DNA from 2 places in the Mesosutterella faecium genome. Region 1 is predicted to be linked to the other one. Evidence: predicted binding sites of a transcription regulator. Region 1 holds the regulator's gene; the other holds the start of a gene.
What was found. The regulator sigma-54, encoded in region 1, starts transcription at its own class of promoters, with help from an activator protein. The targets are predictions, from matches to a motif close to TGGCANGNAANCTGCTTT.
Positions count from the first base shown of each region.

Region 2: MUN46_RS10025 (P-II family nitrogen regulator) is a predicted target of sigma-54. The motif match lies at 3,654-3,671, and genes of this name have one in related genera.

Region 1 covers NZ_JAKZJU020000001.1:638,770-646,862, reverse strand. The annotation lists gene lptA (lipopolysaccharide transport periplasmic protein LptA) at 7-612, shown strand; gene lptB (LPS export ABC transporter ATP-binding protein) at 616-1,410, shown strand; gene rpoN (RNA polymerase factor sigma-54) at 1,428-2,888, shown strand; gene rapZ (RNase adapter RapZ) at 2,937-3,803, shown strand; gene mutY (A/G-specific adenine glycosylase) at 3,794-4,861, opposite strand; gene MUN46_RS03040 (tetratricopeptide repeat protein) at 4,961-6,691, shown strand; gene MUN46_RS03035 (lipoprotein insertase outer membrane protein LolB) at 6,688-7,227, shown strand; gene ispE (4-(cytidine 5'-diphospho)-2-C-methyl-D-erythritol kinase) at 7,217-8,093, shown strand, end outside.
Region 2 covers NZ_JAKZJU020000001.1:2,244,428-2,251,244, reverse strand. The annotation lists gene MUN46_RS10040 (cytochrome c3 family protein) at 1-58, opposite strand, end outside; gene MUN46_RS10035 (FAD-dependent oxidoreductase) at 195-1,781, opposite strand; gene MUN46_RS10030 (ammonium transporter) at 1,965-3,251, opposite strand; gene MUN46_RS10025 (P-II family nitrogen regulator) at 3,248-3,589, opposite strand; gene MUN46_RS10020 (SLC13 family permease) at 3,873-5,399, opposite strand; gene MUN46_RS10015 (hypothetical protein) at 5,508-6,143, opposite strand; gene MUN46_RS10010 (CYTH domain-containing protein) at 6,146-6,616, opposite strand.

The DNA.
Region 1 (8,093 bases):
CATTAAATGCTTAAGAACAAAATCATCCTGATTGCCGCGACGGGCTTCGCCGCCGCGGCCGCCCAGGCCCTGCAGTCCGACAGCAGCAAGCCCATCGAGATCGCTGCGGACCGCTTTTCCGGTGACCAGGTCCAGCAGACCGCGATCTATACCGGCAACGTCGAGGTCCATCAGGGCACGCTGGAAATGCACGGAGACCGCATGGATCTCAGCGTCAACAAGAAGGGCTACCGAACCGGCGTCATGACTGGCCGCCAGGCGCGTTTCAAGCAGCAGCGTGACAACCCCGACCCACGCATCAGCGAGTGGATGCACGCCCAGGCTGACAAGATGATTTACAACGAGGAAAAGGACACCATCACCCTGATCACCAACGCCAGGCTCACGAGAACCGAAAATGGCGTGCTCAAGGACGAGGCGACGGGTCAGCTCATCGTCTACGACATCCGCAATGCCCGCTCCCAGGCCCAGGGCGGCACGGTAGGCGGCGAGCGGCAGCGCGTCACGACTATCATTGCGCCCCGGAAAAAGGACAATGAATCCGGCAGTTCGGCTAAAGACACCACGGGGCTCAGGTCGTCGGATTCCATCGGCACCCGCCGCAAGGAGTAAGCCGTGACCGATTCCCTGAACTCGCTTGTGAAAGGATCCCACACCCTTGAGACCCGGGCCCTGCGCAAAAGATACGGCAGCCGCATAGTGGTGAAGGACGTGTCGCTGCAGGTGAAAAGCGGTGAAGTCGTCGGGCTGCTCGGTCCAAACGGCGCGGGCAAGACGACCAGCTTTTATATGATCGTGGGACTCGTGCCGGTCGACGGCGGCTCCATCTACCTCGACGGGGAGAACATCACCCACCTACCCATTTACCGGCGCTCCCGCATGGGGCTTTCCTATCTGCCGCAGGAGGCGAGCGTCTTCCGGTCACTGACCGTCGAGGACAACATCCGCGCTATTCTGGAACTGCAGAAGGATGAGCAGGGAGCTCCCCTGGCCAAGAGCCAGATTGACGAGCGGCTGGAGGAGTTGCTCGACGAGCTTTCCATTCAAGGCGTGCGCACTAATCTCGGCATCTCTCTGTCCGGCGGCGAACGCCGCCGCACGGAGATCGCCCGCGCTCTTGCGGCCAGACCGAAGTTCATTCTGCTTGACGAGCCGTTCGCGGGCGTCGATCCCATCGCTGTCAATGAGATACGAAAAATCATCCGCATCCTCAAGGACCGCAACATCGGCGTGCTGATCACAGACCACAATGTCCGAGAGACTTTCAAAACCTGCGACCACGCCTATATCATCGCTGACGGCCACGTCCTTGCAGCCGGGTCCCCGGAGCAGCTCAGCCGCAACCCGGAAGTGCGGCGCACCTATCTGGGCGAAGACTTCGATTATCCCCGCAGCGCCGCGGATCGCTAACGCCGGAACTGACCGCATTGAGCAACGCACTGAAAATTGTTCAGAGCCAGAAAATGGTTCTGACCCCCCAGCTGAAGCAGTCCATCGAACTGCTTCAGCTGCCGACGGCAGACCTGCTGGAGACCATCAGCCGCACTCTCGAGGAAAACCCCTTCCTGGAGCTTCCGGAAGACTCGAGCGGGGAGGACTCGCCGCTTCGCGGCTCTCCGGAGTCCGAGGCACAGGCCCCGCGGCACGAGGAAGAGTCCGACTCAGCCGCCTCCGCTCCGCTCAACGACATGCCGCCCGAAGTCGACTTGGTTCACCAGCCCTGGGGAATGCCCGAAGGTGACGATGAATACTCTCCTATCGATCGCGCGGTCTCTCTGACCACCCTTGCCGACCACCTGCAGGAAGAACTCGGGCTGCTGCGGCTCGATCCGGATATTTCCGCCAAGGCTTCCTTTCTGATCGGGGAGCTCGACGACGACGGTTTCCTGCCGATCTCCCTCGAGGAGGCGGCCAAAGACTTTGAGCGCATCACGTCCACCAAGCCCGCGGAGCCGGAGCAGTGGCAGGAGGCGCTCCGGGTGTTGCGCGGGCTCGATCCCATCGGCGTGGGCGCCTCCTCTCCGCAGGAGTCGCTGCTGCTGCAACTTGAGAGCAGAATCCAGTCCTGTCCGCCGGAAGAAAGAAAGATTCACGAGCTTGCGAAAAAAGCCATCGCCGAGCATCTCCAGGAACTAGCCCGGAAAGATTTCTCCCGACTGAAAAAGTGCCTTGGCTGTTCCGACGAAGAGGTCCGGGGACTCTACGGCTGCATCCAGTCGCTCACGCCAAGGCCCGCTGCGCTCTACAAAAGCTCGCCCACGCTTTATGTCATCCCCGACGTGTTCGTCAGGCGTCAGGCAGGCCGCTGGGAGGCGCTTCTCAATCCCGCCACCGTACCCCCTGTTCGCATCAACGAGCGGCTCGTGAGGCTGATGAGCGCTCAGGAAAACGGGCGGTCAAAGGAAATGAGCGGCTGTCTGACCGCCGCCAGGACATTCGCGCACAGCGTGAACCAGCGATTCGAGACCATCCTGAAGGTCGCTCAGGCCATAGTGCGCAGGCAGCAGGATTTCTTCAGCAGGGGCGAACTCGCGCTGACGCCCATGGTGCTGCGCGACATCGCCGAAGACACACAGCTGCACGAGTCCACCGTTTCGAGGGCGGTGAACGGGAAATACCTTCAGTCCTCCCGCGGAGTCTATGAATTCCGTCACTTCTTCAGCTCCCATGTTTCCAACGCCTCGGGCCAGGCGGTTTCGTCAAAAGCGATCCGCACTCTGATCCGCGAGTTCGTCGAAGGTGAACCGCCCGACAGACCGTTGTCCGACTCCCAGCTAGCAGCGCTGCTGGTCGGCAAAGGCTTCGCCGTGGCACGCAGGACCGTCGCAAAGTACCGCGAGCAGGAACAAATCCCTATCGCCTCGCTGCGGAAAAAAATCCCTCTCTGACGTACCATAGTCGCAGCGTTCAATTTCCGTACGGCAGGGGCTCCGTCCATGCAAGTTATCGTTGTGACCGGGCTGTCGGGATCCGGCAAGTCCGTGGCCATTAAGCAGCTCGAAGACAGCGGTTTTTACTGCATTGACAACCTCCCGGTTGACTTCATCGTACCGGTCGCGAAAGCCTTGGACTCGAGCGGGCAGCGGCACATCGCAATCTCGGTGGATGTCCGCACCCATGCCGCCCCTCAGAAGGCGAAGGAAAAGCTCTCCGAACTCAGACACCTGGGTTACGACGTGAAGGTGCTCGCCCTCACCGCCTCAACCCCGGCCATCGTCCAGCGTTATTCGGAAACAAGGCGCCGCCATCCCCTCACCCCCCTCAACCGCAGGCCCGGGGACCAGACCGGCCTGCAGGAGGCGATAGCCAAGGAGCGGGCCCAAATGGATCTTCAGGTCGGGGAGGTGCTTGACACGACCGACCTGTCGCCCTCGACGCTGCGCGCCTGGATCCGGCAGTTCATCAACGCGCCCGCCTCCGAAATGACCTTGTCCTTCGAGTCCTTCGCGTTCAAGAAGGGCATTCCCGTCGCCGCCGACCTCGTGTTCGATGCCCGCTGCCTTGCCAACCCCTACTACGAGCCGGGCCTGAGGGAGCTCACAGGAAAAGACGCTCCTGTCATTGAGTTTCTGGAGAAGAAAACAGACGCACTGAAATTTGTCGGCCACATCGAGGAATTCATCCGCACCTGGCTGCCCGCCTATATGTCCCAGGACAGGCACTACCTGACGGTATGCATCGGATGCACCGGCGGGCAGCACCGCTCCGTGTACGTGGCCGAGGCCCTCTTCCGGCGCTTTGCGCGCACGCCAGGCGCCGTGGTCCGCCACCGCGCTCTCGACAACAAGACGCCTCAGGGCTGAGTGCTTCCGGAAAGAAATTCAAGCGCCAGCTTCTTCACCGGAGCGGGCAGGGCTCCTTCGGCCGCCTCTGCGCGGCTGAACCACCGTCCCCTGCCGGGCAGGTCCGGGCTGCTGCCAGCGCTCTGAACACTCCAGACGAACATTTCAAGCCTGTAGTGCGTAAAGTCATGCAGCACTTTACGGTAGAAGCACAGGCTGTCTGCGTCCACCGCCTCCAACGCCTGAAGCCCCTCCCGAACGGTCCGGCTCTCTCCGCCGCCCTGCACGCAGGGAAAACACCACAGCCCTCGCCATACGGCTTTTTCCGCCCTTTTCTGCAGCCACAGTCCCTGCGGGCCTCGTATTATGAGAAACACCTCCTGCCGCACCTCCCGGCCCCGGCCTGCGGCCGCCGCCTTCCGGCCCGGAAAACTCTCTGGGCTGCCGGAGGCGAAGGCTGCACATCCGGCCCTGAGGGGGCAGTCCGCACAACGCGGTGATTTCTGCGTGCAGACCCCTGCCCCAAGGTCCATCAGCGCCTGGGTGTAACCGCGGCAGCCGCTTTGTGGCAGCTCGCGCCGGGCAATGGCCCAGAGCTCATTCTCGAAGGCGGCCTGGGAAGCACCGCGGCGAACTCCGAAGCAGCGCGAAAAGACCCTCCTTGCGTTTCCGTCCAAAATGGGCGCCGGTCTGTCCCAGCAGCTCGAGACGATCGCCCCGGCCGTCGACCGTCCGATGCCTGGGATCTGCATCAGAGCCTCGACGCTCCGGGGAAATTCCCCTCCGGATTCCGCTATTTTTCTTGCGCCTGCGTGCAGGTTCACGGCCCGGCGATAGTACCCGAGCCCCGACCAGTGTTTCAGCACCTCCTCCTCGGAGGCCCGCGCGAGCGACTCGACGCTGGGGAAGTCCTCGATGAACTTCAGATAAAAAGGAATCACCGTGCCGACCTGCGTCTGCTGCAGCATGATTTCTGACACCCACCTTTTATAAGGGTCTGTCGTCTTCTGCCAGGGAAGATCCTTCCTTCCCGAGCACTTCTGCCATGCGGTGAGGAGCGTCGCAAAATTTTTCATCATCCTTCTTCTCCCATCCCCGGCTTTCGCGGATCCGCAAAACATTTCCAGAAAATCGTTAGACTTGCGCCTAAGCACGCTTCTTCTTGTTAAGAGTCACCTATGCCTCTGGCTTTTTGGAGATCCCCTTGTTTCGCGATCTCTGCGGCGCTGGCCGCCTCGATCGCCTTCTGCCCCGCGGCGGGAGCGCAGCCCGGCTCGTCTCAAGCCGCAGGCGCTGCGGCCTCGTACCCGGCCCTTACGAGCGACGTCCTGTTCGAACTGATCGCCTCGGAGGTGGCCGCCCAGAGGAACCTCCCCGGCTCAGCTTACGCTACTCTGATGAAGACCGCCCGGGATACCGGCAACGCGGGCATCGCCAGAAGGGCGGTGGAAATCGCATCTGCCTCCAGAGCCTGGCGAGAAGCCGACGAAGCCCTGAAGCTCTGGGAGGAGCTGTCCTCCGATCCGTCGGACAAAAAGCTTGCGCACGCCCTGGAAGACGTCAGGGCAGGGCGCTATGAGAGCGCCGAGCCGGCGCTGGCGGAAGCATTGAAGGCCAGCAGCAGTCGCGAGCAGCTTCTCGGGCAGATAGTCGTCTTCTTCAGCGGAGCCGATGCCTCCCGGGCTTTTCCCGTCATAGAGCGGCTGGCCGACCCGAGCCTGAACGAAGACGAACGGCCGCAGCTGCCCCTTCTGCTGAGCCAGCTCGCTGCTCAGGCCGGCGAGCCCGCCAAAGCGCGGAAATTTGCCGAACTCGCCATCAGCCGCTCCGGCGGCAACGAGGAGGTGATCCGCCAGAGTCTTATCCCGCTTGCGATGACCAACAGCGCGGAGGCCATCCCCGCGCTCTCAGCATTTCTGAAAGCCCATCCCCATGCTGTCTGGGCCCGCCTGCTCTATGCGCGGGCGCTGGTGCTCAACAAGGAGGAAAAGGAGGCCGGAGAGCAGCTCCAGGCACTTTCCGTCGAGCCTTTGTCTCCTGCGCAGTGGTTTCAGCTGGGCACCTTGTCGGAAGCGCTCGGGAAAACAGACGACGCCTTCGACTTTTACAAGCGGAGCCTGCAGACTTCGGGACCGGGCGCAGGCAGCCACCTTGACAGCGCAAGATTCCGGCTCGGCGTCGTAAGCGAGGCGCGCAAGCGTCCCGAGGAGGCGATCGGGTGGTACTACAAGGTCGAGAAGGGGCCGCACTACGTGCCCTCACGGCTGCGGCTGGCCGAACTGCTCGCCGCTGCCGGAAAAACGGACCGAGCCGCAGCGGTTCTCGCCGGCACCCGGTCTGAAAAACCCGGGGAGCGCGCCGCGCTTGTCACGGCGCAGGCCCAGCTGCTCGACAGGGCGGGCCAACTGCAGCAGGCCTACGAACTTATGAAGGGCAGCGCAGGGGATCTGGCCGGGCAGCCCGATTTCCTCTACGACACGGCCATGATGGCCGAAAAGGTGAATGACCTGGAAGGTGCTGAGTTTTACCTGAGGAAAGTTCTCGCCCTTCGCCCGAATTCCGCCTCCGCCTACAACGCCCTCGGCTACATGCTGGCCGACCGCGGCCTGCGGCTACGCGAGGCGCTCGGTTACATTGAAAAAGCGGCCCGGCTCAAGCCCCGCGACCCCTATATCCTGGACTCCCTGGGCTGGGTGCACTTCAAGCTGGGCGACCTCGAACTGGCTGAGCGCTACCTGAAGCAGTCCATCGGGCTGCGCTATGACCCCGAGACGGCGGCTCATCTGGCGCAGGCCTACGCAAAAGCCGGCGATCTTGATGAAGCAAGAAAGATTGTCAGCGCCGGGCTTAAAAGGCATCCTGACAGCGCCCCGCTCAAAAAGCTCCAGGAAAGTCTCCCGCCGCCATGAAACGCAGGTTTTTCCTTGCCGCGGCGTTCGCATCGCTTCTGGCGGGTTGCTCCGCCCTGCGCCCACCCGATGGGGAGCGCGTTCAGCGGCAGATTGAGGGACGGTTTTCCATCTCGGTCGAATCCGGCGGCGACAGCCGCAGCGACCGCGGCTCCTTTGCCTGGACCGAGGCAGAAGGCTGGCAGAGGCTTGACATAGGCCACCCCCTTGCAGGCACCCTGATGCGCCTGACAATTTACCCCGGCCGGGCCGTCTTCGAGGACGGCGGCGGCAAAAAGCTCGAAGGCCGCTCCGCCCAGGCTCTGATGGCCGAATATCTGGGGTTCGATTTCCCGATTGCCGCCTTCAGGAGCCTGCTTGAGGCGAACGCCGCGACTGCGGACTCGCTCGAGTTGCAGGGCTGGGACGTCTCCGTGGTGCAGCGGACAAGCCAGGGGCTGCCCCAGCTGGTGAGGCTCAGAAAGGAACCTTCGGGAGGCTCGCCCCTCATCCGGGCCACCCTTTTCATTGACTCGAGGCACGGATATGCCCGTTGACTCCGACAGCTGCTTTGTCAACCTTCCCGCACCCGCCAAAATCAATCGCTTTCTGCACATCATCGGCCGCCGCAGCGACGGCTATCACCTTCTGCAGTCTCTTTTCGAACTCGTGTCCCTGTGTGACGACCTGAGCTTTCGAAAGCTGGAGAATGGAAAAATTGAACGGATCGGAGACCTTGCCTGCGCGACCGGGGATGACCTGTGTGTGCGGGCTGCCCGGCTGCTGCAACGTGAAGCCGGCTGCCGCGCAGGAGCCGTCGTCAAGCTGCACAAGAAAATACCGTCCGGCGCAGGACTGGGCGGAGGCTCTTCGGACGCTGCTACGACTCTGATCGCACTCAACCGGCTATGGGGCGCCGGCCTGTCCCGGTCCGATCTGATGGATCTCGGGGCAAGGCTCGGCGCAGATGTCCCGTTTTTCATCGGGGGACGCAGCGCCTTCGTCGAAGGTGTCGGCGAGCGCCTCAGCCCGGTGGATCTCCCAGACGAGCTTTTCGCGGTGATCTGGCCAGGCGTTGGTTCCTCCACCCCGCAGGCTTTCCAGCGCTTTGACTTGACAAGCCATCCTCAATCGTTGAAAATTAACGACCTTTGCGGCTGCCTCCGGAACGGCCGGCTCCGGCAAGACTTGCACAATGACCTCGAGCAGGTAGTTTCAGAGTCCATCCCTCAGGTCTCTGAAGCTCTTGACTATCTGGGAAGACTCGGCGCGGCCCGTATGACCGGGTCGGGTTCCGCTGTGTTCGCCGCCCTGAGCGACGGGAAGGCCGCTGAGGCCGTCCTCCGCCGGGCGCCGGAAGCCTGGCAGTGCTTCATTGTCCGAAGTCTGCACGAACATCCCTTGAGCGGATGGTTGGATAATA
Region 2 (6,817 bases), 1.6 Mb from region 1:
AGAAGGCGAGCCCGAGGGCGAGGGCCGCGGCAAGCGATCCAAGCATCAGTCTGTTCATGGCGGGGTCTTCCTTTTTTCTTTCTGTCTCTTCTTCTAAAAAAAGATCCCGGGCCGCGGCCGCCTCGAAAAGGGACCGGCGGCCCGGGTGGAGAGAGACTTCTTAGGTTCTTTGGTTCTTTGGTTCTTCAGCCGTTTCAGGACTTCATGGCGTGCTCGCCCGCAAAGCGCCCCGGCAGGATGCCGCGGGGCATGCCGTTGCCCACGTAGAGGCCGCCCGCGGTTTCGCCCGCAGCGTAGAGGCCCGGGATCACGCGCCCGAAGATGTCGATCACCTGGGCGTTCTCGTTGATGCGCAGGCCGCCGGTGAGGTTATGCACGAACAGCACCACCTGCACGGCGTGGAACGGCCCCTTCTCGATCTTCTTTCTCATGAGCGCGGCGGGCTTCTGGAAGTCGTCGTCCTGCTTCTTGTCGACAAAGCCGTTGTAGCGCGCGACCGTGGCCGGGAGGTTCTTCGTGCCGAGCTTCGCGGCGAGCTCCTCGAGCGTCGGCGCGTCGAAGGCGAAGCCCTTCTCGCAGGTCGGGTAGGAGGTGTCCCAGTGGTACTTCTTCGCCGTGGCGTCGTCAAAGACGCAGTAGACCTTCTTTTCGGGCTGCACGTAGGCCATGTCGTAGAAGCTGTAGCCGCCGAGGTTGCCCTTGTCCTCCTCGCGCACGAACCGGTCGCCGTTCTTGTTCACGAAGACGACGTCCCCCCAGCGCGGGCCCTTCACGCTGAGGCCGGGGCAGCCGTACTTGGAGCCCTTGTGGAAGCCGTAGCGGTTGGTGCCGAACATGCGGCGCAGGTGCGGCGTGTCCTCGCCGCGGTCGCCCAGGTACATCGCGCCCGCCTTGAGGCCGGCGAGGATCGCCGAGCCGTCGGGGGCGACGAACGGATAGCCCGTCGGAACGAGGTCCGGGGTGAAGCGCGGATCGGTGATGACGCGCAGCTCCTTGTTCGCCTTCCAGCCGCCGCCGGCAAGCACCACGCCCTTCTTCGCGCGGACGTTGACGACGCCCTTCGCGGTCTCGACCCGGGCGCCCACGACCCGGCCCTTCGCGTCCTTGTAGACGTCGGTCACCTTGGAGTTGAGGAAGATCCGGCCGCCCTTTTCAGTGAAGTACTTCTGGAAGGGGATCATGATGCCGCGGCCCGTGCGGAAGCCTCCGTCGGGGTTCGGGTGGCCGTTGCCGTCGCCCTGGTCGGGCGAGTAGATGTGCAGGTAGGACTCGTGGTGCTGGCTGTCGTACTTGCCGGCCGCGGTGGAGGTGTTCATGAATTTCACGCCGTGGGCCTCGAGCCACTCCTGGGTGCCGCCCACCATCTTCGAGTAGCGCATCGCGAGCGCCGGGTCGTTCTTGCGGTACTCGGCGTTCTTCGGGTCGGTGAGGTGCGCGTAGACGTCGGCCGGGGTGTCCTTTTCGCCGCGCTCGCGCTGGAAGCGGGTGCCGCCGCGCAGCGCGATGATGCCGCCGTTGATGATGGCGCAGCCGCCGTAGTTCTCGCCCTTCTCGAAGACGAGGACCCTGCCGCCGAGATCGAGCGCCGTGATCGCGGCGCTCATGCCGGCGATGCCGGAGCCCGCGACGACGACGTCGGCGGTCATGTCCCAGCGGGCGGGCAGCCCCGAAGAGGAGGCCTTCGCCTTCGCTTCGGCGGGGGCGGCAAAGGCAGCTGCGGCCGCCGCGGCCGCGGAGGCGGCGGAAGCCTTGAGGATGGAACGACGGGTCATGTCAGCCATGATGTTTTCTCTCCAAAAGTTTTATTTCGCCCGGAATCTTTTTCTCCCGGGGCACAGGGTCATTTTTCCCGCGCGTTTACTCGAGTAAATTGCGCGAGGTCAACGGCGCGTCCGGAGCGAAAAAAAGCCGGGCCCGAGGGCCCGGCAAACTCCTGGAGAGACAAAGTGTATGAAGGTGTTCTGCTATTCGATCCTCTCGCCGTGCAGGGCGAGGTCGAGGCCTTCCTGCTCCTCGTCGGGCGTGACGCGCAGGCCCATCGTCTTCTTGATCGCCAGCAGGATCGCCGCGCTCATCACCCCGCCGTAGACGAGGGTCGCGAGAACCGACAGGGCCTGGATGCCCACCTGCTCGATCATCGGGGGGAGATCTGCGCCGGTGACCCGGGAGGTGGCGAACACGCCGGTAAGCAGCGCTCCCACGATGCCGCCCACGCCGTGCACGCCCCAGGCGTCGAGCGAGTCGTCATAGCCCAGCTTGTACTTCACGACGGTGGCGGCCCAGAAGCAGATCACGCCCGCCGCGAGTCCGATCACGATCGCGGGCAGCGGCTCCACGAAGCCCGACCCCGGGGTGATGCCGACCAGGCCCGCGACGGCGCCCGAGATCATGCCGAGCACCGAGGGGCGGCCGCGGAAGTACCACTCGCAGGCCATCCAGCCCACAAGCCCGGCGGCTGCCGCGATCTGCGTCACCACGACCGCCATGGCCGCGCGCCCGTCGGCCGCAAGGCCCGAGCCGCCGTTGAAGCCCATCCAGCCCACCCAGAGCACCGCCGCGCCGATCACGGCGAAGGTGAGGTTGGAAGGCTGCATCGCGACGGTGCCGTAGCCCTGGCGCCGCCCGATGATGAGCGCGCCCATGAGGCCGGCGATGCCGGCGTTGATGTGCACGACCGTGCCGCCGGCGTAGTCGAGGGCGCCCATCTTGAAGAAGAACCCGTCCTCAGCCCAGACCCAGTGGCAGATCGGCGCGTAGACGAGCAGGCTCCAGCAGACCATGAAGACGAGAAGGGCGGAGAACTTCACGCGCCCGGCCCAGGCTCCGGTGATGAGGCAGGCGGTGAGCACCGCAAAGGTCATCTGGAAGACCGCGAAGAGCAGCTGCGGAATCGACCCCTGGAGCGTGTTCACGCCGATGCCCTGCATGCCGAGGAAGGAGAGCCCCCCGACGAACGGGCCGCCCGAGGAGAAGGCAAGCGAGTACCCGATCACAAACCAGAGCACGGAGACGATGCCGCAGATTGCGAGGTCCTGGGCGATGGTGCCGAGGATGTTCTTTTTGCGGGCCATGCCGGCGTAGAAAAGAGCGATGCCCGGCACCGTCATGAAAAGGACGAGGACGGTCGCGGCCAGCATCCAGGCCGTGTCGCCCTTGTCGAGCTTGTCCTCGGCGAAGGCCGCGCCGCTTGCGGCCAGGGCGCCCGCGGCCGCAAAAAGCTTCAGGGCGCGCAGTTTCATCGTTTCGGTCATGACAGCGCCTCCTCGTTGGTTTCGCCCGTGCGGATGCGCATCACCGACTCCAGCTCCGAGACGAAGATCTTGCCGTCGCCCACCTTTCCGGTGACGGCGGTCTTTGCGATGGTTTCGACCACCAGGTCCGCGATTTCGTCGGGCACTGCGATTTCCAGCTTGATCTTGGGCAGAAAGTCGACCGCGTACTCGGCTCCCCTGTAGATCTCGGTGTGGCCCCTCTGCCGCCCGAAGCCCTTCACCTCGGTCACGGTGATGCCCGAAATGTTCACTTCCGAGAGCGCTTCGCGGACAGCGTCAAGCTTGAAGGGCTTGATCACTGCTGTGATGAGTTTCATGTTTTTCTCCCTGCGTTTCTCTTTTTTGGGGGCGCCGCGAAGCGCGCGGCGCTCGACCGAATCCTATGCATAAAGCGTGCCAGAGGGGAAAAGCCTTGAGAAAACAGTCCGGGCGGGAAATAGCGGCGCGGCGCGGGGGCGCCGCTCATGCACTAAAAGTGGAGCCGTGCACCAAAATGGAGAATGAAAGAAAGCCCCCGGAAAGCCGGGGGCCTGAAGGGGAAGGAAGCGGCGCTTCAGGGGAGAGGGGGCGGAGCGCGGCGCCGCTTCCGGGGGGAGTCTTTCAGAAGAACCCCGGGGTGATGCCCATCCAGTGCAGGTAGGTGCCGCCTGCGACAAGGAGCAGCCCCCAGTAGAGGACGCTCATCACGAGCCCGTACCGGAACGTCTCGCCCATCGTGTACTTGTTGGTGCCGTAGAGCATGGCGTTTGGCTTCGCGTTGAAGGGCAGCGACCAGCAGCAGTTGATGCACAGCGCCACGGGCAGCGCGAGCGACAGGATGTCGACTCCCAGGTGCTGCGCGATGCCGATCACAATCGGCATGAAGATGAGGGTGCGCATGTTCTTCGACTGGAAGATGAAGTGGCTCGCGATGAAGATCGCGGTGAGCACGGCGTAGAGCGCGAAGTAGCTCATGGTGTCCATGCCGAGCGCCTGCATGAGCTGCACCGTGAGCACGTTCATGAGCTTCGTCGCGCTCAGGCCCGCGCCCAGCGAGTAGGCGCCCGCCGAGAAGATCATGAGGTGCCAGGGAATGTCCACGTCGTTCCAGTTAAGCAGCTTGAACTGCGGCGCGAGCATGACGACCGCGCCCAGCATCGCCACGACCGTCGCGTTGATGCCGTGGATTTTGTCGGTGGCCCACACGATGAGCACGATCAGGAAGACGATGGAGGCCTTGAGCTCGTTCATCTTGAAGGGCCCGAGATCCCGGTAGGCCTTCTCGAGGGCGGCGCGGCCGCCCTTGAGCTTGGGCTCGCGGTCTTCCTTCGAGAGGGGGAAAACGAACCGCACGCCGATCACGTAGGCGAGCAGCCCGAAGCAGATCACGAGCGGCAGCCCGGCCACGAACCAGTCGAAGTAGTAGATGGAGACGCCCGCCCCGGCGAGGATCGCCACGCCGAGGAGGTTCGCGCCCGAGCCGGTCATGAACGCGTTGCAGCTCGCGTTGATCATCAGCAGGTTGTGCAGCACGAGGTTGCGGGCGAAGTTGTTCGTCGTGTCGGTGCCGGGCGCCCCGTAGACCGCGCACACGACCATGAAGAGCGGCATCATCAGCGCGGCCTTGGCGGCCGTGGCGTTCACGAACGCGGCGAGGATGATGTTGATCACGAGAAAGGTGACGAAGATGCTGCCCGCGTTTTTGCCGAACCGCAGGATCAGCCAGAGCGCGGCGCGCTTGACGAGGTCGGTCTTGATCATGGCGCTCGCCATGATGAAGGCGGAGACGTTCAGCCAGATCACCGGGTCGCCCAGGGTGGCCATGGCCGGCTTCACCTTGAGGATGCCGGTGAGGATCAGCCCGCAGATGAGCAGCATCGAGGTGACGTAGTTGGGGACGGTCTCGCTGATCCACAGAAAGAGCGAGGTGGCGAAAAGCCCGAACATGACCTGCTGCCTCGCGCTGAGGATCGGGAAATGGATGACGTAGGAGAAGAGGACGAAAATGGCGGCCGCGATCGGCAGCCCCCAGATCCGGAAGAAGCGCCCCGTGGCCGACAGGGGACGCCTGGGCAGCTTGTTGAGCGAGTAGTTGTTCATGTCCAGGGGGTCGTAGTCCCTGGGCGGCGTCGCTGCGGCAGTGTTCATGGCGATGCTCCTTGCAGATAAGCCCCGGGCGCCCGGCGCCCGCGCCCCGCTTTTGAAAGAGGGGGCGGCGCCCGGGCGGCCTCAAGGGGGAAGAAGAAGGCGGGACGGCTACATGCCGATCACTGCCTTGGCGGCCCGCAGGTAGTTGGTGTTGGGCCTCCCCGCGAGCCCCAGGGCCTCCACCGCGCCCTTCATGGCCGCGTAGTCCTCGCTCTCGCAGCAGGCGGTCTCGACCCGCGCGCCGTTGAACCACACGTAGGCGAACTCGCAGATGACCCCGTTCACGGTGAAGCCGTAGCGCTTCTTGTCGACGCGCACCAGGGCGAGGTCCGGGCAGGAGGCGGCCAGGGCCCTGAAGTCTTCGAAGCTGTAGCTCTCCTTCTCAAGCGGCAGCGGCGCCTTCAGGTGCGAGAGGATCTCCTCGAGCTCCTCCTTTTTCACCGGGAACTGGAATTTCCCGCGCGGCTGGAAGATCTCGTAGCCCTCGGGGGTGAGCCCGGTGCGGGTCTTGATGTCGAGCAGCCCGTCGCGCACCTTCACGTTCGCCTCGTCGGTGAAGCGCGAGAGGATGTAGGTCTCGGGCGGCATCGTGCGCGCCTTGTAGAGCTGCGCCCTGCAGGACCACATCTTTTCCTTCACGGCTTCGACGATGTCCTGGCCGAACACGCGGAACTCCGCCCGCGGGACGATCCGGGCGGCCTCCTCGGCGCTCGTGGCCACGTTCTTTGCATAGGCGTCCGTCATGATCATTTCTCCCAGGTGGTGAACGGGTGCTTCACTAGGTTCGAGTTGAAGTAGCGGGGGTCGCCCGAGACTTCCCGGCCGATCCAGGCGGGCTTCTCGAAGGGCGCGTCCTCGGAGGGGAGCTCGATCTCGGCCACGACGAGGCCCTTGTTCACGCCGAGGAACTCGTCGATTTCCCAGGTGTAGGGGCCCTGCGGAATCTTGTAGCGGTTCTTTTCGATGATCGGCTTTTCGGCCAGCTGCGCGAGCATGGTGACGCAGTCCGCGTAGGGGATCTCGTACTCGAATTCAAGCCGGGTGACGCCCACCGTGGGGCCCTTCACCGTGAGGAAGGCCTTCTGTCCGATCGTGCGGATGCGCACTGTGCGCTCCTTCTGGCTGTTGAGGTAGCCCTGGCGGTAGGCCGTGCCCCGGGCGAGCTTCCTCCACTCGCCGCCCACAACGAGAAACTTGCGTTCGATTTCCTTTCCCATGGACTGCTCCTTGCTTAAAACGCCCTTTGTGCCGGGGCTTGATGAATGAAGGGGCGGGGCCGGAAGGCCCTGCGCCCTGGGGAAATTATCGCGGCCGGGCCAGGAAATGAACAATTGAAAGATCGAATGCTTTCTATTGCGTTTTTCTATAAGTAATCGAATAAATCAATAATAAAATTTTATGCGTTGCGGCGGCCCGGG